One region of the Clostridium sp. FP1 genome, then DNA from elsewhere that is predicted to be linked to it. Evidence: a T-box and tRNA genes for the amino acid it is inferred to sense, from the RefSeq annotation. Region 1 holds a T-box; the other holds one or more tRNA genes.
What was found. The T-box of region 1 lies ahead of metG (methionine--tRNA ligase). A T-box ahead of a tRNA ligase gene usually reads a tRNA of that ligase, here a tRNA-Met.
Positions count from the first base shown of each region.

Region 2: it encodes a tRNA-Met, which carries the amino acid that the T-box ahead of metG (methionine--tRNA ligase) is inferred to sense. The anticodon was not compared.

Region 1 covers NZ_JAAMNJ020000001.1:221,823-231,448, reverse strand. The annotation lists gene G9F70_RS01075 (hypothetical protein) at 1-404, opposite strand, end outside; gene rsmA (16S rRNA (adenine(1518)-N(6)/adenine(1519)-N(6))-dimethyltransferase RsmA) at 482-1,318, opposite strand; gene rnmV (ribonuclease M5) at 1,299-1,862, opposite strand; gene G9F70_RS01060 (3D domain-containing protein) at 2,030-3,070, opposite strand; gene G9F70_RS01055 (TatD family hydrolase) at 3,353-4,120, opposite strand; gene G9F70_RS01050 (DUF445 family protein) at 4,280-5,797, opposite strand; gene metG (methionine--tRNA ligase) at 5,951-7,891, opposite strand; T-box leader at 8,040-8,274, opposite strand; gene G9F70_RS01040 (ISNCY family transposase) at 8,465-9,626, shown strand, end outside.
Region 2 covers NZ_JAAMNJ020000001.1:4,892,579-4,902,204, forward strand. The annotation lists gene ftsH (ATP-dependent zinc metalloprotease FtsH) at 162-1,997, opposite strand; gene hpt (hypoxanthine phosphoribosyltransferase) at 2,109-2,645, opposite strand; gene tilS (tRNA lysidine(34) synthetase TilS) at 2,648-4,018, opposite strand; gene spoIIE (stage II sporulation protein E) at 4,268-6,658, opposite strand; tRNA gene G9F70_RS23275 (tRNA-Met) at 7,120-7,196, opposite strand; tRNA gene G9F70_RS23280 (tRNA-Met) at 7,202-7,277, opposite strand; tRNA gene G9F70_RS23285 (tRNA-Leu) at 7,283-7,371, opposite strand; tRNA gene G9F70_RS23290 (tRNA-Met) at 7,457-7,532, opposite strand; tRNA gene G9F70_RS23295 (tRNA-Leu) at 7,538-7,626, opposite strand; tRNA gene G9F70_RS23300 (tRNA-Met) at 7,712-7,787, opposite strand; tRNA gene G9F70_RS23305 (tRNA-Met) at 7,976-8,052, opposite strand; tRNA gene G9F70_RS23310 (tRNA-Met) at 8,058-8,133, opposite strand; tRNA gene G9F70_RS23315 (tRNA-Leu) at 8,139-8,227, opposite strand; gene G9F70_RS23320 (S1 domain-containing RNA-binding protein) at 8,354-8,767, opposite strand; gene G9F70_RS23325 (FtsB family cell division protein) at 8,847-9,119, opposite strand; gene yabQ (spore cortex biosynthesis protein YabQ) at 9,213-9,617, opposite strand; gene yabP (sporulation protein YabP) at 9,624-9,626, opposite strand, start outside.

The DNA.
Region 1 (9,626 bases):
TCATTTGGTTTATCTGTTGTTGAAAATCCGCTCATTATTGAAACCACATTGGTATCTAAAAATTTTACAATTGCAGCTCCAACAATCTTTTCAGCAGCTATACCAGTTTCCGCTATATTTTCCATGTCATATTCATTAGAAATATCTACTCTACCATAGTCGTCTATGTTCAATTTACCCAGTTTTATGATTTTATTTACATCTTTTTTACCACATATTAAAACCATGTAATAAGGTTGTTTTTCTTTCCTTAAGTTTTGCACATAGTATGAAATCTTACATTTATTATTTTTCATTTCTAACTTTGCATATCCAGAAGGAATTTTACCCGCGTCTAAAGAATAACCTTTTTCATCTTCTTGTAATATAATAAAGTACCTACTATAACTTTTTTTAGGTGTCACCTTCTTTTACCTCCATATAAAACTTATTCATTATACTATATGAAGTATATAATAGAAAGTGAACAACATTTGAAAATTTATTTTGCAGATCCTATTTCATCTGAAAGCAACGCAAACTCTTGAAGTGATAGTGTTTCCCCTCTTCTTACGGGATCAATATTAGCTCTTTCAAAACATTTTAGTAAATTTTCTTTATCAATTCCTATATCTTTAAGACCATTCCACAAGGTTTTTCTTCTCATATTAAAAGACTTCCTTACTATAGAAAAAAACAAGGCCTCGTCTTTAACCTTAACTTTAGGCTCCTTTAATCTATCCAATCTAATAACAATAGATTCTACCTTAGGCTCTGGGATAAATGCTGTGGGTGGCACTAATCGTAAAATTTTCGTATCACAGTAGTATTGAACTAATATTGAAAAAGCGCCATAAGCCTTGCAATTTGGCTCAGAATCTATTCTCACCCCAACTTCTTTTTGTATCATTATAGTTAGTGATTTAAAATCATAACCTTTAGTAAGTAAGTTAACTATTATTGGAGTAGTGAGATAATATGGTAAATTAGCTACGAGTTTTACAGATTTTTCATCTCCCATTAACTCACTAAAATCTACTTTAAGAGCATCATTATGAATAAGCTCAAAATTATTGAAATCTTTAAGCTCCTCTTCTAAAATGGGGAAAAGTTTTTCATCCAATTCTATAGCACAAACTTTTTTAGCTCTTTTTAAAAGTTCTCTAGTTAATGTTCCAAAGCCCGGTCCTATTTCAATAACAAAATCCTCTTCATTAACTTCTGCCCCATCAACCACGTCGTCAAGCACAGAGTCATCTATCAAAAAATTTTGTCCCAGACCTTTTTTAAACCTGAAATTATATTTCTTTGCAACCTCACTAATAGTTAAATTTTCCATAATTCATCTCCTTGTCTATCTCTTTAAGGGCATCTATAAATTCTTCCTTTATAATCCCGTAATTATTTAACCTAGTTATAAACTGTGATGAATTACCATATCCTATCCCTAATTTATTTCCTAAGGCATCCCGTCTTTGCTTTGCGCGGCTATCAGCTGTCAACTTAAAATATATCATATCTTGCACATTAAATTCTTTTCTTTTCTCCTGAACTTCAAATTTTGCAGTTTCAAGAGCTCTTAATATTGTTTCAGGTGATGCATTTTCAACACCTATATCTCCATCTTTAGTTCCTTCTTTTTGAGATATATATGCATGTTTTACATTAGCTACTCTTTTGGTAATAATTCTTCTTATCTTTTCTCCAGCAAAATCTGGATCAGTAAAGATTATTACACCTTTTCGCTTTTGAGCTTCTCTTATTTTATTAATTACCTTTTCATTGATTCCAAAGCCACCTACAGAAATTAGTTCAGCATCTACCGCTCTTTTAACCGCTGTAACATCATCCCTTCCTTCAACTACTATTACCTCTTTAATCATATTGTTATCCATATTATCCTCCATACTATACTATTGTAAGACACTTACTATTATATATTAATAAAAAAGAAAGATATCCTTTAGTATTTCTTTTTATTCCTGTATCTATAATATCATTTTACTAATAATTAGTGAACTGTAAAGCAAAAAAAAAGGAGCTAATGCTCCTACTTTAAAATATATACATCTACATTACGTGATCCCCAATCCCACATTTCATCACTGGAATGGAAATATAAATCTATTATATTACCCTTTATAGCTCCACCTACATCTTCTGCAATAGCATATCCATAGCCATCTACCCAAACCTTACTTCCCATTGGTATAACCCTAGGATCTACAGCTATAGTACTAAAGCCATCAGCGTTTCTTTTTGCTCTTGCTCCAGTGGAAGTTATCCCTAAATAGGGATCGTCAGGGCCTTTATTCGTAGAATTATAATCAGCAGTATATGCTGTTGCCCTAACCTTAATTTTTTTGGTGTAACGAATGTTACCTCCACGGGATGGTGTATATACATTAACATTACCTAGTGCAACTATTTGTTTAACCGGCTGTGATTTAATCGTTTCACTTACTAAATTTCTAGATACCTCTTTGCCATTTTCATAGACAATAGATGAAGTAATAACCTTCTGACCCACTTTTCCGGATTGGATAACTTTTTTTACACCCTTATCCAGTTCATCACTACTTTTAAATTCAGTTGCAAAATCAATCGCCTTAGTTTCTTGAAGAACATCAGTGTTTACTCTTGTTATTTGTACTTGTAACCCTGATTTTAGCGATTCACTTTTTAATGGGGTAATCTTGTCTTCATCCTTTAATACAATATTTTCTGCTTTCAGCATATCTGCTACTGTATTTTCAGCAGTTTGAATCTTCAATTCTTTCCCATCAACTTTCACTTTAACATTTACAGCTTTTTTTATATATATTTTGTCTCCGTCTTTTACTTCACTGTCTAAACTAACTGTAATTTGATCTTTTGCCCCTAGCGCTATATTATTAGTTTTTAGTATTTGATTAAGATTACTTTTTAAAGTTATAACCTGTATGGATTTACCATCAACAATAACAGATATAACCTTTTTCATGTTAAATATAGTCACCGTAATACATGTTAATAACAGCATTACTATAAAAAATGTCTTGGGCCCATTTGAAAAATAGTACTTCAAATTATTTTTCACGTTTTTCATCATAGAGATTCCCTCCCTTAGTCAAGAGTACTTGGGTATTATACCTTGAAGCAAGAAATATGTCAAATTTTAAACCCACTACTCTTAGTTTTGACTGTTAATGCATCATTGTGCATAAAATTATAATATTAAATTATAACTTTAAAATAAAACAACTAATCCAGTCTTTCAGGGTAAATTAGCAAAATAGTATTTACCATTAAAATTATATGTGATCTACACAATTTTAATTACAGATATATTTTTATATTTTTTACAATAATTAGAATTAATAATCATTTTACACTACTTATTTATTTTTAGCAAGTTTTTAATGTTACAAATTGTAATACTTTCAATTTCTTGTACAGTTTTTTCCTTGATCTCTGATATCTTTTCAATTATGTATTTAATATAAGGGGATTCATTTCTTTTACCTCTATTTGGTTCTGGTGACATGTATGGACAATCCGTTTCTACTAGTATCCTGTCCATTGGAACAACTTTGGCAACCTCACCTATTTTTTTTGCATTTTTAAAGGTTATAACTCCAGTAAATCCAATGTAATAACCGAGTTTTAAACATTCCTCCGCAAATTCAACGCTTCCTGAAAAGCAATGAATGGTGCCTATAACCTCTGGAAATTGTTTTAATATGTCTAAAGTATCACTATGGGCATCCCTATCATGGATAACTACCGGTAATTTAAGTTCTCTCGCAAGTTCCATTTGAAGTTTAAAGGCCACCTTTTGAATATCTCTAGGCGGATTTTCTTTATAATAATAATCTAACCCTATTTCTCCTATAGCTCTAACCTTTGGATTTTGCGCTAAATTTCTTAGTTCATCAATAATTTCATCATTAACAATGTCTGCATGCTCAGGATGTATTCCTACTGCGGAATATATAAAATCATATTTACTGGATAATTCTACTGACATTCTTGCGCCTTCCAGTGATGCGCCACAGTTTAAAACACCTATTACACCTTTATCCTTTAATCCCAGTATTACATTTTCTCTATCTTCATTAAAAGCCTCATCATCATAATGTGCATGTGAATCAAATATCATAATAAACACTGCATTAAACTAATAATTTCAAAAGTTTAATTACAGTTTTCACCTTCCTTTCATGTCGTTAAATCATCATCTTGGATGCTGCAATATTAACGACTTCAGAAGGAGATTTACCCACTTATAGCCGTGGGAGACTTTCCTTCTGAAATGTCGTTAAAGTGAACCCAATATAGGAGATAATAACCCCATAACTGCCCCTAGTAGTGCTCCAAGCCAAGTTATAGCATTTAGCTCTTTACTAGCAATATCCAGTATGATTTTTTCTGAAAAATCTACATCAAATTCATTAATTTTATCTTCAACTATTTTAGCAACATCTAACACTTCAATTACGTCAGCCGCCTTATTCTCTATAAATTTATTGTATAGCTCTTTAACTACTATAGAAATAGACTTAGATAATTTATCTCCTTCCCCTTCAAATATTGATTTCATCTCTACATTTAGCAATCTATTAATCATTACTGAAACTATTTCTGCTATTTTTATTTTCACAGAATTGCTTTCTGCCATAGCTTCTATTCGACTCTTTATAATTTTTTCTATTTCACTTTTATAATCTATTCCTGTTTTTTCTAGCATCGCCTCAATAGATATATAATTGTTAAACTTATCCTCAAGCTTATCTAAGGTATTTCTAATAAGTTTTTCATCTACAATCTCTGTTGTGAATAAATGGATTAAAGGCTCTATGCCATCATGAATTCCTTCTTTAGAAAATTCAGAAAACACGCTAGAAACTGAACTTTTCAAAAATTTATCGATTATATCATTAATCATTAATGCAATATCATTATGGTTTTCATCTTCATCTAAGAATTCATTTATACCCGTAACAACTTTTTCATAAGTACTGTCAGCATTCATAAACATTGCTATCATGGGATTTAATTTAGTTGCTATTGTTTCTCCTACAATTTGTCTCAATTTCTTTTTAGTCTTTTCTTCTTTAATTATTTTCTTTATTGCCATTGCAATATCATATCTTTTTCCATAAACATATACTTTTATATTATCTGTTATGCCTTTAGGTATAACCTCCTCAAAGCTCTTATCTAAAAACTTTAATCCATTTACCTTTTCTTCTAATATATTTTGTATTTCTCCATAAAATTTTTCTGTATCTTTATACTCAATGGCAGCATTTAACACTTTATTTTTTATTGAATTATATAATTCACTTTGACAAATCACTTCTGGTTTAGCAGCTAATTCTAATATTATTTGTCCTTTTACATATTTACCAATAGCTTGTTTAACATCTTCTTCATTTATATAATCAATAAATAATTTAGAAACATTCCTGTTAGTATTTTGTATAAAATTAGAAAATTCATCGCCTAATAAGCCCTTTATCTCATTTTCTACTGTAACCTCACTATTTTCTATAGCACCAATTTTACTTTGCACCCAAAAATCCAATTGTTCATTCATATTTTCACTGCATAACGACTTCAGAATTGTCTCCTTTGTCAAAAGATGCTGCCCTATACTCTCACCTACACTTTTAGCGATTCTAGACTTTTCCTTTGGAATAAGACCTGGAGTAAATGGAACTTTGAATTTACCAATTTTAAGCTCTTTGTGTGGTCTAAACAACATTTTTATAGCTAACCAATTGGTTATGTACCCGATAATAGCTCCAACTAAGGAACCAATAAGAAATTTCATATTATTTTTCCTCCTCGCAGTTCTTTGTAGTACTTTGTAATAGTCACAATTACTATTGTAAATCTAACCTTCTTAAAATTCAATAGACTGTTTTATTTTAAATATAAAAGCATGAAGCCTAATTTACTAGCACTTCATGCTTTTTTATTGGAATTACCTTACTGTACTTCCAGTAGGCAGTTCACCTGGTATTGATACTGCAAATAGCTTGCTATCATCCTGGGTTGCTGCTGCAATTATCATTCCCTGGGATAATTCACCTCTAAGTGTAACAGGCTTTAAATTAGCTACGAGTACTACATACTTTCCAATTAGATCTTCTGGCTTATAGCTCTGAGCTATTCCTGAAACTACCTGCCTTATTTCTCCGCCTAAATCTACTTTTAACTTTAGAAGTTTTTTAGATTTTTTCATTGGCAGGCATTCTAATACCTTAACAACTCTCATATCTATTTTTTCAAAATCTTCTATTGTAATTTCTTCTTTTACTGGCTCCATAGTAGGTTTTTGTGCTGCTTTCCTAGTTTCTTCTACAAGCTTATTAAGCTCTTCTATTTTAGCTTCCACATCTATTCTTGGGAACATTACTTCACCTTTATTAACTTTTGTTCCTGCACTTGTTCCATTGAATGATGATAAGCTATCCCATGTGATTTTATCTACATTTAGTTGAACATTTATTTTGCCACTTGTAGTTGGTAAAAATGCTGATATTAACACTGATGTCATTCTTAAGGTTTCTGCTAAATTGTACAATACTGTACCTAGTCTTCCCTTTTGACTATCGTCCTTTCCAAGTATCCATGGAGTTGTTTCATCTATATACTTGTTAGTTCGCCTAATAAGTGCCCAAACATGGTCCAATGCTTCAGGTATTTTAAGTTCGTCAATAGCTTTTTCTACTTTTCCTGGTGCTGCAAGTGCTATTTCTATAAGTTCATTATCAACATCTGCTATATCAATAGGCACTGGAATAACTCCATCAAAATATTTTTCTATCATTGTTACAGTTCTCGATAATAAATTTCCTAAATCATTAGCCAGGTCCGAATTTGTTTTCTTTATGAATATTTCACTAGTAAATATTCCATCAGAACCAAATGGTATTTCATGAAGTAAATAATACCTTACCGCATCCACTCCAAAATGATTAACTAGTACTACTGGATCTACTACATTCCCTCTAGATTTTGCCATTCTTACTCCACCATCAACAAGAAGCCATCCATGACCAAATACTTGTTTAGGAAGAGGTAGCTCCAATGCCATGAGCATTATTGGCCAATAAATCGTATGGAATCTTAGTATATCCTTACCTATTAAATGTACATCTGCTGGCCAGAATTTTTCATAAAGTGAATTATCCTCTCCATTATATCCAAGAGCCGTTATATAGTTAGACAAGGCATCTACCCACACATATATAACATGGCCTGGATCAAATTCCACTGGTATCCCCCAGTTAAATGTTGTTCTTGAAACGCATAAGTCTTGGAGACCTGGTCTTAAGAAATTATTTAACATTTCATTTTTTCTTGATTCTGGTTGAATAAACTCTGGATGAGATTCAATATACGCTATAAGTCTATCTGCATATTTTGACATCTTGAAGAAATATGCTTCTTCCTTTGCCTTTTCTACTGGTCTTCCACAATCAGGACATTTTCCATCTACTGCTTGGGTTTCTGTCCAAAATGATTCACAAGGAGTGCAGTACCATCCTTCATATGAACCTTTGTATATATCTCCTTGATCATATAACTGCTTAAACAGTTTTTGAACAGCCTTTTTATGATAATCGTCTGTAGTTCTTATAAATTTATCATAGCTTATATCCATCATTTCCCACAAATTTTGTATGCCTGCCACTATTTCATCTACATACGCTTTTGGAGTAACTCCTTTTTCCTCCGCTATTGTTTGAATTTTTTGACCATGCTCATCTGTTCCTACTAAGAACATTACATCATAGCCTATAAGCCTCTTAAATCTAGCAATTGCATCCGCAGCTACCGTTGTATAGGTATTCCCGATGTGTAGATTTGCTGAGGGATAATAAATTGGTGTAGTAATGTAATAAGTTTTTTTAGTCATAGTTTTCTCCTACCTCTCAAATTAAAATTATTTATAGTTTTTAGGAAAACAAAAACATGTATAAATATGTTATTCAACTTATAATAATCCTAAAATATTATAAGTTCCCGGAAAATAAAAAAAGTCCCTAAACAGAAATAACTTTCTGTTTAGAGACGTATTAACGTTTTACCACTCTAATTCATCTTTACATCACTATAAAGATCTCATTTGGTGACCATCATCACCTGTCAATATAACGGTTGCAACCGTATTATCCTAATAATTAAATTCAGATAATCTGCTTAGAGACCATGTTCATAAGCTGACCTGCTACTGATTTTCACCTATCTCAGCTCTCTTTTAACACTTAAGCTTATTACTCTTCTCATCATTGCATTTGTTTAATGGTAATTATATTGCAAATAAATCACTATGTCAACATTTTATCCTAAAGCCATAAAATTATATATGATCCGTTTATGATAATGTCTTACTATACCACATTTGATTATGTCCCAAATATGAAAACATTGTATAATAAACCTCATGACTAGAAATGAGGTGCTGATAATAAGAAAGGTGAATTTAACTATGGAAGAAATGGATAAGTACTCTACTATAAAAAAATTAATAGAAACAGATGCCAATAAAAAGCGAGCAGCTATTGCTCTCAATTGTTCGGTTAGGCATATTAACAGAATGATTAAGGGGTATAAAGAAAGTGGAAAGGAATTCTTTATTCATGGTAATCGAGGGCGAAAGCCCGCACATGCTCTTGATGCTAATACCAAGCAGTTAATCCTAGATTTATATTGCACCAAATACCCTGAAGCTAATATTACCCATTTTTGCGAATTGCTAAAAAAGCACGAGAATATAACGGTTTCTACTAGCACCATTCGTTCTATCCTTATGCAAGATTTCATCCTGTCCCCTAAGGCGAAGCGTGCTACAAGAAAAAGGATTAAGGCTGAATTAAAAGAACTGCAAAAAGCAACTAATTCTATAAAAGAAATTGCTAAAATTCAAAGTTCCATAATTGCTGCCGAGGATGCACATCCTAGACGTCCAAGATGTGCTTATGCAGGCGAAATGCTTCAAATGGATGCTTCGGTACATCTTTGGTTCGGTAACGATAAAAGTCAGTTGCATATCGCAGTAGATGATGCTACTGGTGCTATTGTGGGTGCTTATTTCGATCCGCAAGAAACTTTAAATGGGTACTATCATGTACTACACCAAGTACTTACTAACTATGGTATTCCCTACATGTTATTCACTGATAGGCGTACGGTCTTTGAATATAAACAAAAAAATTCCCCTTCAGTTGAAGAGGACACATTTACACAATTTAGCTATGCATGCAAACAATTAGGTATTGAAATTAAAACCAGTAGTGTTCCACAAGCCAAGGGACGCGTAGAAAGAATGTTTCAGACGTTACAATCACGCCTCCCCTTGGAAATGCGGATAAGTGGTATAAACACAATTGAGCAAGCAAACGAATTCTTAAACTCCTACATAAAAGAATTCAATGCTCAGTTTGCATTACCTGTTGATAATATCAAATCTGTCTTTGAAATGCAACCAGATATTGAAAAAATCAACTTAACTCTTGCCGTATTGACCAGTAGGAAGGTGGATAACGGAAGTTGTATCAAATTTAAAAAGAATTATTATTTGCCTGTTGATTGCAATGGATATCCTGTACATTATCGCAAAGGAACAGTTGGAACGGTAATTCAATCATTTA
Region 2 (9,626 bases), 4.7 Mb from region 1:
CGTTAAATCATATCTGCATAGGAATTATTTTTGTCTTAGTTTTTTGTGTTTTCTTTACATTATATCAGATGTTGAAGTGAAAATGCAGTAAAGATTTCAGAAAATTTCAGCAAATGCTAAAAAAAACATACAGTAAATTTACTGTATGTCTTTTAATCTAGCTAAATCTTTGATAAATCAATGCTATCTGTATCTGGTCTAGCAATTATTTCCTCAAATTCTGCCCCTTCGAGTTTTTCTTTTACAAGAAGTTCTTGAGCTACTGCATGAAGTTTATTTATATTTTCAGTAAGTATCGTTGAAGCCTTTGCATATGCTTCATCAATAAGAGCCTTAACTTCTGAATCTATTTTGTTAGCTATCTCTTCGCTAAAGTTTCTACTTTTGCCTAAATCTCTTCCAAGGAATACTTCATTATGATCATTACCAAATGATATTGGTCCAAGAACATCGCTCATACCATATTCCATTACCATTTTCCTTGCAATAGCTGATGCTCTGTCAATATCATTCTTAGCACCTGTGCTAATGTCTTGAAGTATTAATTTTTCTGCAACTCTACCACCGAGAAGTCCAACCATTTCATCTTTAAGTTTTAATTTTGAAGTATAAGCAGTATCTTCTTCTGGTAAATGCATTGTATATCCGCCTGCCATACCTCTTGGTATAATACTTATTTGATGAATTGGATCTGAAAGTGGAGAATATTTCATTACTACAGCATGCCCTGCTTCATGATAAGCAGTTAATTTCCTATCTTTTTCGCTTATAACCTTACTTTTCTTTTCAGGTCCTGCAATAACCCTAGTTACAGCTTCATCTAATTCTTTCATCTCTATAACTGTTTTATTATTTCTTACTGTAAGCAGTGCAGCTTCGTTCATTAAATTCTCTAGGTCTGCACCAGTGAAGCCGGGTGTTCTTTTTGCTAACACTTGAAGACTTACTTCTTCTGATAAATGTTTACCTTTAGAATGTACCCTAAGGATTTCTTCTCTTCCTTTAACATCAGGTGCACCCACTAATATATGTCTATCAAATCTACCTGGTCTTAAAAGAGCAGGATCCAATATGTCTGGTCTATTGGTAGCGGCTATCATGATTATACCCTCATTTACACCAAACCCATCCATTTCAACTAATAACTGATTTAGGGTTTGTTCTCTTTCATCATGACCTCCACCAAGGCCCGCCCCTCTTTGTCTACCTACTGCATCAATTTCATCAATAAATATTATACAAGGAGCACTTTTTTTCGCTTGTTCAAATAAATCTCTTACTCTTGAAGCTCCAACACCTACGAACATCTCTACAAATTCAGAACCTGATATACTATAAAAAGGTACTCCTGCTTCTCCTGATACAGCTTTAGCGAGTAAAGTCTTACCTGTACCTGGTGGTCCTACAAGAAGAATACCTTTAGGAATCCTTGCACCTGCTTCTAGATATTTTTTAGGTTGTTTTAAGAAGTCCACAACTTCTGCCAGTTCTTCTTTTTCCTCATCTTCTCCTGCTACATCATCAAATGTAACTTTCTTCTTATCCGGTGTGGCTATTTTGGCTCTACTTTTTCCAAAATTCATTACACCTCTATTACCACCGCCGCCGCCACCTTGTGATTGCTGCATATACATAAACCAAAATGCTACTAACATTAAAATTATAAGTAATGTCGGTACTATTTGTAACCACATTGGCATTGTTGCTGGCTTTATATACATTTCTTTAACATCTTTGTTTGGATTTTTATCCATAACTTGCATTAATCTCTGTAATGGAACTATGGTTTCGTATTTTGTTCCGTCTTTTAGTTCTCCAACCACAGTTTTATCTTCTCTTACTTGAACATTTTTAATTTCTTTTTTATCCCAATGTTGTTGAAATTCATCAACACTAAGTGATGTAACACTTTTACCGTTTTCATTTAAAGCTAATGCTGCAAAAATTACAAGTACAAGTACCACGAGCCAAATTGATGCACTCGAAATTTTTTTCATTAAAAACCCCCCTCTCTATTTAGCTACTTTAAAATTTTATCACATTAAAAATCGCTTGACAATAAAATATATATTAATTATTAATTAATAAAAAATATATTTTGTACACATCTACTTATAAATTTTTTCTTTAAGTATTCCTATGTATGGTAAATTTCTATACTTCTCTGCGAAGTCTAACCCGTATCCCACAAGAAAATAATCTGGCACATCATAGCCCAAATATTTAACATCAATATCTACCGCTCTTCTATCTGGTTTATTCAATAAACATATAATTTCTAAACTACTTGGTTTCCTTGCAGATAGTAACTTCATTAGATATTTAAGTGTAACTCCAGAATCTATAATATCTTCTACTATTAAAACATCCTTTCCTTCAATTTCAAAGTCTAGATCTTTTAAAATCTTTACAACACCTGACGTTTTAGTGGAATTACCATAACTTGAAACTGCCATAAAATCCATTTTACATGGAATTGTAATTTGTTTTACTAAATCTGACATAAATATAACGGATCCCTTTAAAATACCAATAAGTATAAGATCTCTTCCAGAATAATCTTTACTTATCTTTGCACCCATTTGTCTGACTTTATCTCTTAATTCATCTTCATTGTACAATACCTCTTTAATATCATTGTTCATTATTATTCCTCGCTTCCAATTCTAATCTGCAATATATTTTTAGTATTTTTTGATACCTTAAATTTTTCACTAATTCTATATCCAACTACCCAAGCTATGTGGGGTCCAAAACATATTAATGGGATTTCATTTCTCTTATCTTTGTGGATTTTTAAATCCATAAATAAATCCTTTAATTTCTTATTACCCTTCATACCAAGTGGTACGAATTTATCCCCCTGTTTCCTATATCTTAATGTTATTGGCTCCACAATCTTATCATAGTCGAAATACATAATATAATCATTCTCTTTACCCTCTGTAAATTGTAATTTAGATATAACATCAATTTCTATTACCCTATTTAAAGATTGAATGAAATTTTTCTCATTAACCTTTAGACAATACTCTTTATTATTAACTTCAGTAACTTTTTTATGTATATGTATATGTACATCCCCATAACAGTTTTCAACTATTATATCCTGAGGCAGCATTATGCTTTTACCTGTGCCGTGCTTTTGAAGTTCTATTATGTTCCATATATGGATTTTATCAAAGTTATATAAATTATGATTCACAGCGAGAAGCGATTGTCTTATAACCCTACTTAAAATTGCTTCATGCTTTAGAAAAGCATTCTTATTTATTATAACCATTTGGTCACCTATCACACAATGTTTTTTATATTCTTTTTCAGAAATATTTTCTAAATAATCATTATCCTTTTTAAGGATATCAGATAACCGATTTATTGTATTAATTATATCCTTATTAAAATTTTCTTCAATATAAGGAATTAAATCTAGCCTAACTTTATTTCTAGCATAAATTTTTTCGGAATTTGATTTATCTATTCTTGGTTGGATATTATTATCATCACAATATTTTTCTATCTCACTTCTGCTAAGATGAAGTATAGGCCGCACATATATTTTGTCGCGAACAGGCTTGATACCCACCATACCTTCAATACCGGTTCCCCGCATTATCCTCATTAAGATAGTTTCAGCTTGATCATTAGCATTGTGTGCTAGTGCAATTTTGCTTGCAGTTAATTTTATCATAAGTTCACTAAAAAATTCATATCTTACTTCTCTTCCTGCCATTTCACAAGATATACTTTTTTCTTCCGATATTCTATGTACATCCACCTTTTTGCTATAAAACTCTATATTCAAACTTTCACAAGTTTTTTTTGCATATTCCTCATCACTGTCAGCTTCAAGGCCTCTAAGGCAATGGTTTATATGCGCACCAAAAAGTTTAATCCCCAGTTCTTCCTTAAGTTCATTTAAAATATAGAGCAAGCATGTGGAGTCAGGACCGCCAGAAACCGCCACTATAACCTTATCGCCCTTATCAAACATAGAATTTTCTTTTATAAAATTCATAACCTTATGCCACAAAACTTTCACTTCCCAAATTTAATTTTTTAAAAAATTTTATTAATTTACTATGTTTATACATCTTTAGTCTCATATTACTATATCATATTACTATATAATATAATAATATATATTTTTCGTTTTTTAAACATTTTTATAAAAATTAAAAAATGAAGAATATAAAAGAGCACATTCTTCATTTCTTTACTTTTTCACATATTACCTTAAATTATATAAAATTTGAATTTTTTTTCGTTAATACAAACTATATATCTTTGAAACAAGCACCGTCATATCATCTTTTACTCTATTACCACTTAATTTTTTCGCTTCACTTAACAACCCATCTGCTAATTCCTTTGGATTGTTGCAATTATTTTTCCCCAAATAATCAACTATCCAATCCACTCTGCCTACATTTTCATCATTATAATCTAATACTCCATCACTAAGCATAACTATAATGTCTCCATTTTTTAATCTCATTTGTTGTATGTCTATATCAGCCTTGTCTAAAACACCAATGGGAAGAGATTTTGATTTTATAATTTCTAACCTATCACCAGATTTTAAAAAAGTTGCAACAGCTCCCACTTTCATGAAATCAATTTCTCCAGTATATAAGTCTATACTACTTAAATCTATAGTGGAGAATTTTTCTTCCTGCGAGAATCTCAATGTCATTATTGAATTTACTGTATTAATAGCTGTGATTTTGCTAAAACCTGCAGATGTAAATTTTTCTATTAATTCAACAGCAGCTTCACTCTCTCTCCCTGCCTCAGGACCAGATCCCATACCATCACTAATAATTGACATATAACTCCCATCCATTAGCTTCCCAAAGCTGTAGCTATCTCCATTAAACTTTTCACCATCTTTACACTGCCTAGCCACATTAGTTACAACATGAAACTTAGGTGTTTCTTCCATAGTTACCTTACACATATTAGTCTTTGGATTTATACTGCAACCCTCATCACTAACGCACATGCACTTGCCAGTGACCCCATTTATAATAGGCAATAATTCCTTAACACACATTTGTCTTCCACTACAAGCCTCAAGTGAAAATTTAATGTTCATTCTTCCCGTCTTGTCATTTAAACACATAAGCTCATTGTACTTAATACTATTTTTATCTAATGCTCTACAAATAAGCTTTTCCATAGAAGTATCTATTTGAATCTCAGAATTAAAATCTTCAACGATTTCTGAAACAGAATCCGCCATATTGCTAATCTGATTTGCTAAGAGCTCTCTACCTTCACTAAGTCTTGTTCTCCACATTTCATTTATAATATGCTTATTAACAATATCCTCTGTATTTTTAAGTAGAGCAGTTCGCTTTATACATTTTCTTTCAATTTCTTCTGGTACACTGTCGCTTTTTCTTTCAAAATTTTGGATTAATTCTTCAAATGCTGCGTATGTATAATGCAACTCTCTTTTCCAACACATAGACTTCATATTACAATCACTACACACCCTATCTGCAAGATTTTCAACTAAGGCACTACTTTTGCCCTTCATTGCCAATCTTTCATTATCCACTAAATTATTTAATATATCGGACATATTAGAAAGCACATCAGAAAAATTATTTAACCTTCCTACAAATGTATCTTTAATTTTATTTATATATCCTTGCTCAATATATTCCCTCTTTTTATCTGCGTTAAACTCTGTAGATAATTCCGCGTATACTTTTAATGGTATAAGCAAAAATATCACCGCTGCAAGCATTGCCTCGAATATTATAAACTCAGATCCTGTAATACAATATATTTTTATTATTGAAAAAGCTACTAGATAAGCTGCTGCACTTAGCCACTTTCCAGTTTCTTTAAACACACCTGCTATTAAGCCACAAATACCATACATTCCTATAAATATAATCATATTTTTAGAAGACATTCCTACAATAATACCCATAGCAACTCCAGATGCCGCACCAGCTCCACTTCCGTTTATATAAGCTATTATTATAACAAAAGCCAAACCTAAAACGTTTGTAATTGATATATTAAAAACACTGAGTCCCCAAGTTCCTGCTATAATTAGTGAACTTATAATTGACATACTTATTATTTCTTCGTTTGAAAATATATGCTTTGTTTTAATTTCCTTAAAGCATAAAAGACTGTAATCTAGAATAAAATATAAAGGAAAGATACATAAGACTAGAAACATTGCGTTTAAGAAAGCCATTAATCCACTTACCCTAATGATGAAAAAATTATAAATAAACAATTCAAATATAATAATGGCAAACATGCTAGCTAAAGCTCTAGTTTTCACTCTTATCTTATTAAAAATATTACTTAAAACAGCAATGGTAACTATTAATACTAAATATAATGGTAAATTTACTATGCTCTTGTATAAAGTGATATATCCTAAAAATGTACCACTAGCTGTAATTATAGAAATTTTTTTATTATTAATAAATATTGTCGCTATCAAAAAAGCTATACCAAATGGTGCCGTATTATTAATAAGTAGCACCCTGCTTATTAATAAACTTACTGTAAAATAAACAACTGCTCTAATAATTAAATTAATATTTAATTCATTTTTCTTTTGTACTTCCTCTTTTATCTTTTTAAGTCTTTGGTATGGAAATATATCAATACCGTATTGCATTTTACAAATCACCCACCTTTGTTAATTAGAACTTCATTATAGCAAAGGCTTTTGGAAATAATTGTCATAAGATGAGATGCTTATACATTTTTCATGAGACATTAATTTGTATAATTTTTACAATTAGATTTTACAATCTCCTATAATATAAAACAACCTACCATATTTATATAGCAGGTTTTAAAATATTAAATGAAGCTTGTCACTTCATGCCATTATTTATTTGAGGAAATTATATTTATATGTTTTTACTTGCGGATATATTAAATCATCATCTGCGATGCTGCAATATTAACGACTTCAGAAGGTGATTTAGACTCCCACTGAAGTTTTCTATTTATTATAGCTTGTAACTCCCACTTATAGAAATGGGAGACTTTCCTTCTGAAATGTCGTTAAAATTTAGCTTTATGTTTTTTTTATGAAATAAAAAAATAACTCATAAGTTTCCTTATGAGTTATGGTAGCGGAAATAGGACTTGAACCTACGACCCTTCGGGTATGAACCGAATGCTCTAGCCAGCTGAGCTATTCCGCCATGTTTGGTTGCGGGAGCAGGACTTGAACCTGCGACCTTCGGGTTATGAGCCCGACGAGCTACCAACTGCTCCATCCCGCGATATTTGGTGCTGAAGACCGGAATTGAACCGGTACGGTGTTTAACCACCGCAGGATTTTAAGTCCTGTGCGTCTGCCAGTTCCGCCACTCCAGCTTATTTGATTTTAGCATACTTGTTATGCTCGCATAGTCATTATGAAATTTTATTTAACCGACATATTCAGTAATTTAAAATTCATTGGTTGCGGGGACAGGACTTGAACCTGTGACCTTCGGGTTATGAGCCCGACGAGCTACCAACTGCTCCACCCCGCGACATTTGGTGCTGAAGACCGGAATCGAACCGGTACGGTGTTTAACCACCGCAGGATTTTAAGTCCTGTGCGTCTGCCAGTTCCGCCACTCCAGCTTATTTGATTTTAGCATACTTGTCATGCTCGCATAGTTATTATAAAATTTTATTTAACTGATATATTCAGTAATTTAAAATTTATTGGTTGCGGGGACAGGACTTGAACCTGTGACCTTCGGGTTATGAGCCCGACGAGCTACCAACTGCTCCACCCCGCGATATTAGTATTAAAAGTCTAAACCAAATCAATATCACGTTTAACTCTTGCAGGATAATAAGTCCTGTATTTTGTTAATTTTAATTTCTTGTGTTGATATAAGTTATTGTAAGACAATTATAACTATACACTTATCTGCTTAACATGTCAACTGTTTTTCATAAATCAAATTTAGATTTATAATGGTAATGGTAGCGGAAATAGGACTTGAACCTACGACCCTTCGGGTATGAACCGAATGCTCTAGCCAGCTGAGCTATTCCGCCATGTTTGGTTGCGGGAGCAGGACTTGAACCTGCGACCTTCGGGTTATGAGCCCGACGAGCTACCAACTGCTCCATCCCGCGATATTTGGTGCTGAAGACCGGAATCGAACCGGTACGGTGTTTAACCACCGCAGGATTTTAAGTCCTGTGCGTCTGCCAGTTCCGCCACTCCAGCTAACTTATTAACATACAAAGTGTTGCCTTGTAGCAACATTTTATATTATATATGATGTACAAACTATTGTCAACAACTTTTTGTTTTTTTTAAATAGGAACTAAAAACTTAGTTCCTAAAATTTTATTAATAACTTGAAGTTTTTTTACTATAACCTCTGCCTTTTCCTTCTTGGTGCTTTTTAACGTCTTGAAATCTTTCTTCACTATCTTTTAAGAATTTAGTCATTATATCTTCAAAACCACTTGCATTTGCTTTGCTTTTTTCCTTTTCCCAGTCTATCTCCATTGGTTTAATAGATTTTTTAGGTACTCCAGCTTGTTTTATGGATAAACTTATCTTGCCATTATCATCTACAGAAATTACTTTAACTTTTACTATATCATTTTCTTTAAGATGATCATTAACATTTTTAACGAATGTATCTGAAACCTCAGATATATGCACTAATCCTGTTTTGCCCTCCACTTCTACGAATGCACCAAAATTGGTGATATTTACTACTTTACCTTCTACAATACTTCCAGCCATTAAGGTCATATTAAAAAGTTCCTCCTCAAAATAATGTTTTTTATTTTATATATTAATTTAATAATAAGCATAACAATAATTATAGCATTTAGTTTTTATTATCCATTACAGGAGTTTCACCTTCTTTAACAAGACCTAAAATTTCTCTTGCCAGTTTCTCTATATATTTGTCAGTTTTAGATAACTTTACTTCATCCTGCAAGGTTTCTTTTTCATCTTTTTTCTTTTGTAATTCAACATTGTACTTTTCTAGTTCTTTCTTTTGTCTTGCCATTGTTGCCTGTTGGCTAATCATAACATAACATACATATACCACAGCAAAAACTAATACGACACTCTTAATACTAAATTTTTTTTTCATATCCCATACCCTTTTCCTTTCAATGGAATGAGTATTTTTTAAGTTTCATAAATCTATTTTAATTTGTATTTCACATTTCTTCAAGCTATTTCTTTATAATTTATTGTTTTTTTTTATTCTAAGCTTATAAAACAATAAATCTACCGGGTATAAAATCACATTCCATACAACTCTAACTGCTTTCCCATTGAATTTTAACAATTTATATTGTAGCTTTATAAAAACACCACTTAAGAGTTTTAAATATAAGTATGCTCCTATTATTAAGCAAACATACACATAAAAGTTTATGTAGCCCTCATTAGTATACATCAAAAATATAAAAACCACTATAGAAGTTAATGTCCAAAATAGTAAATCTTGTATTACTGTCAGAACCTTGTTAGGTTTTTCAAATCCTCTTATTAATCTATATATATCAAAAAGTACTCCAGTTACTATTCCAGACAGTAAACCGAAAATTATAAGTTTAATTTGGGTTATCATAGAAATTATCATAACTCTTTA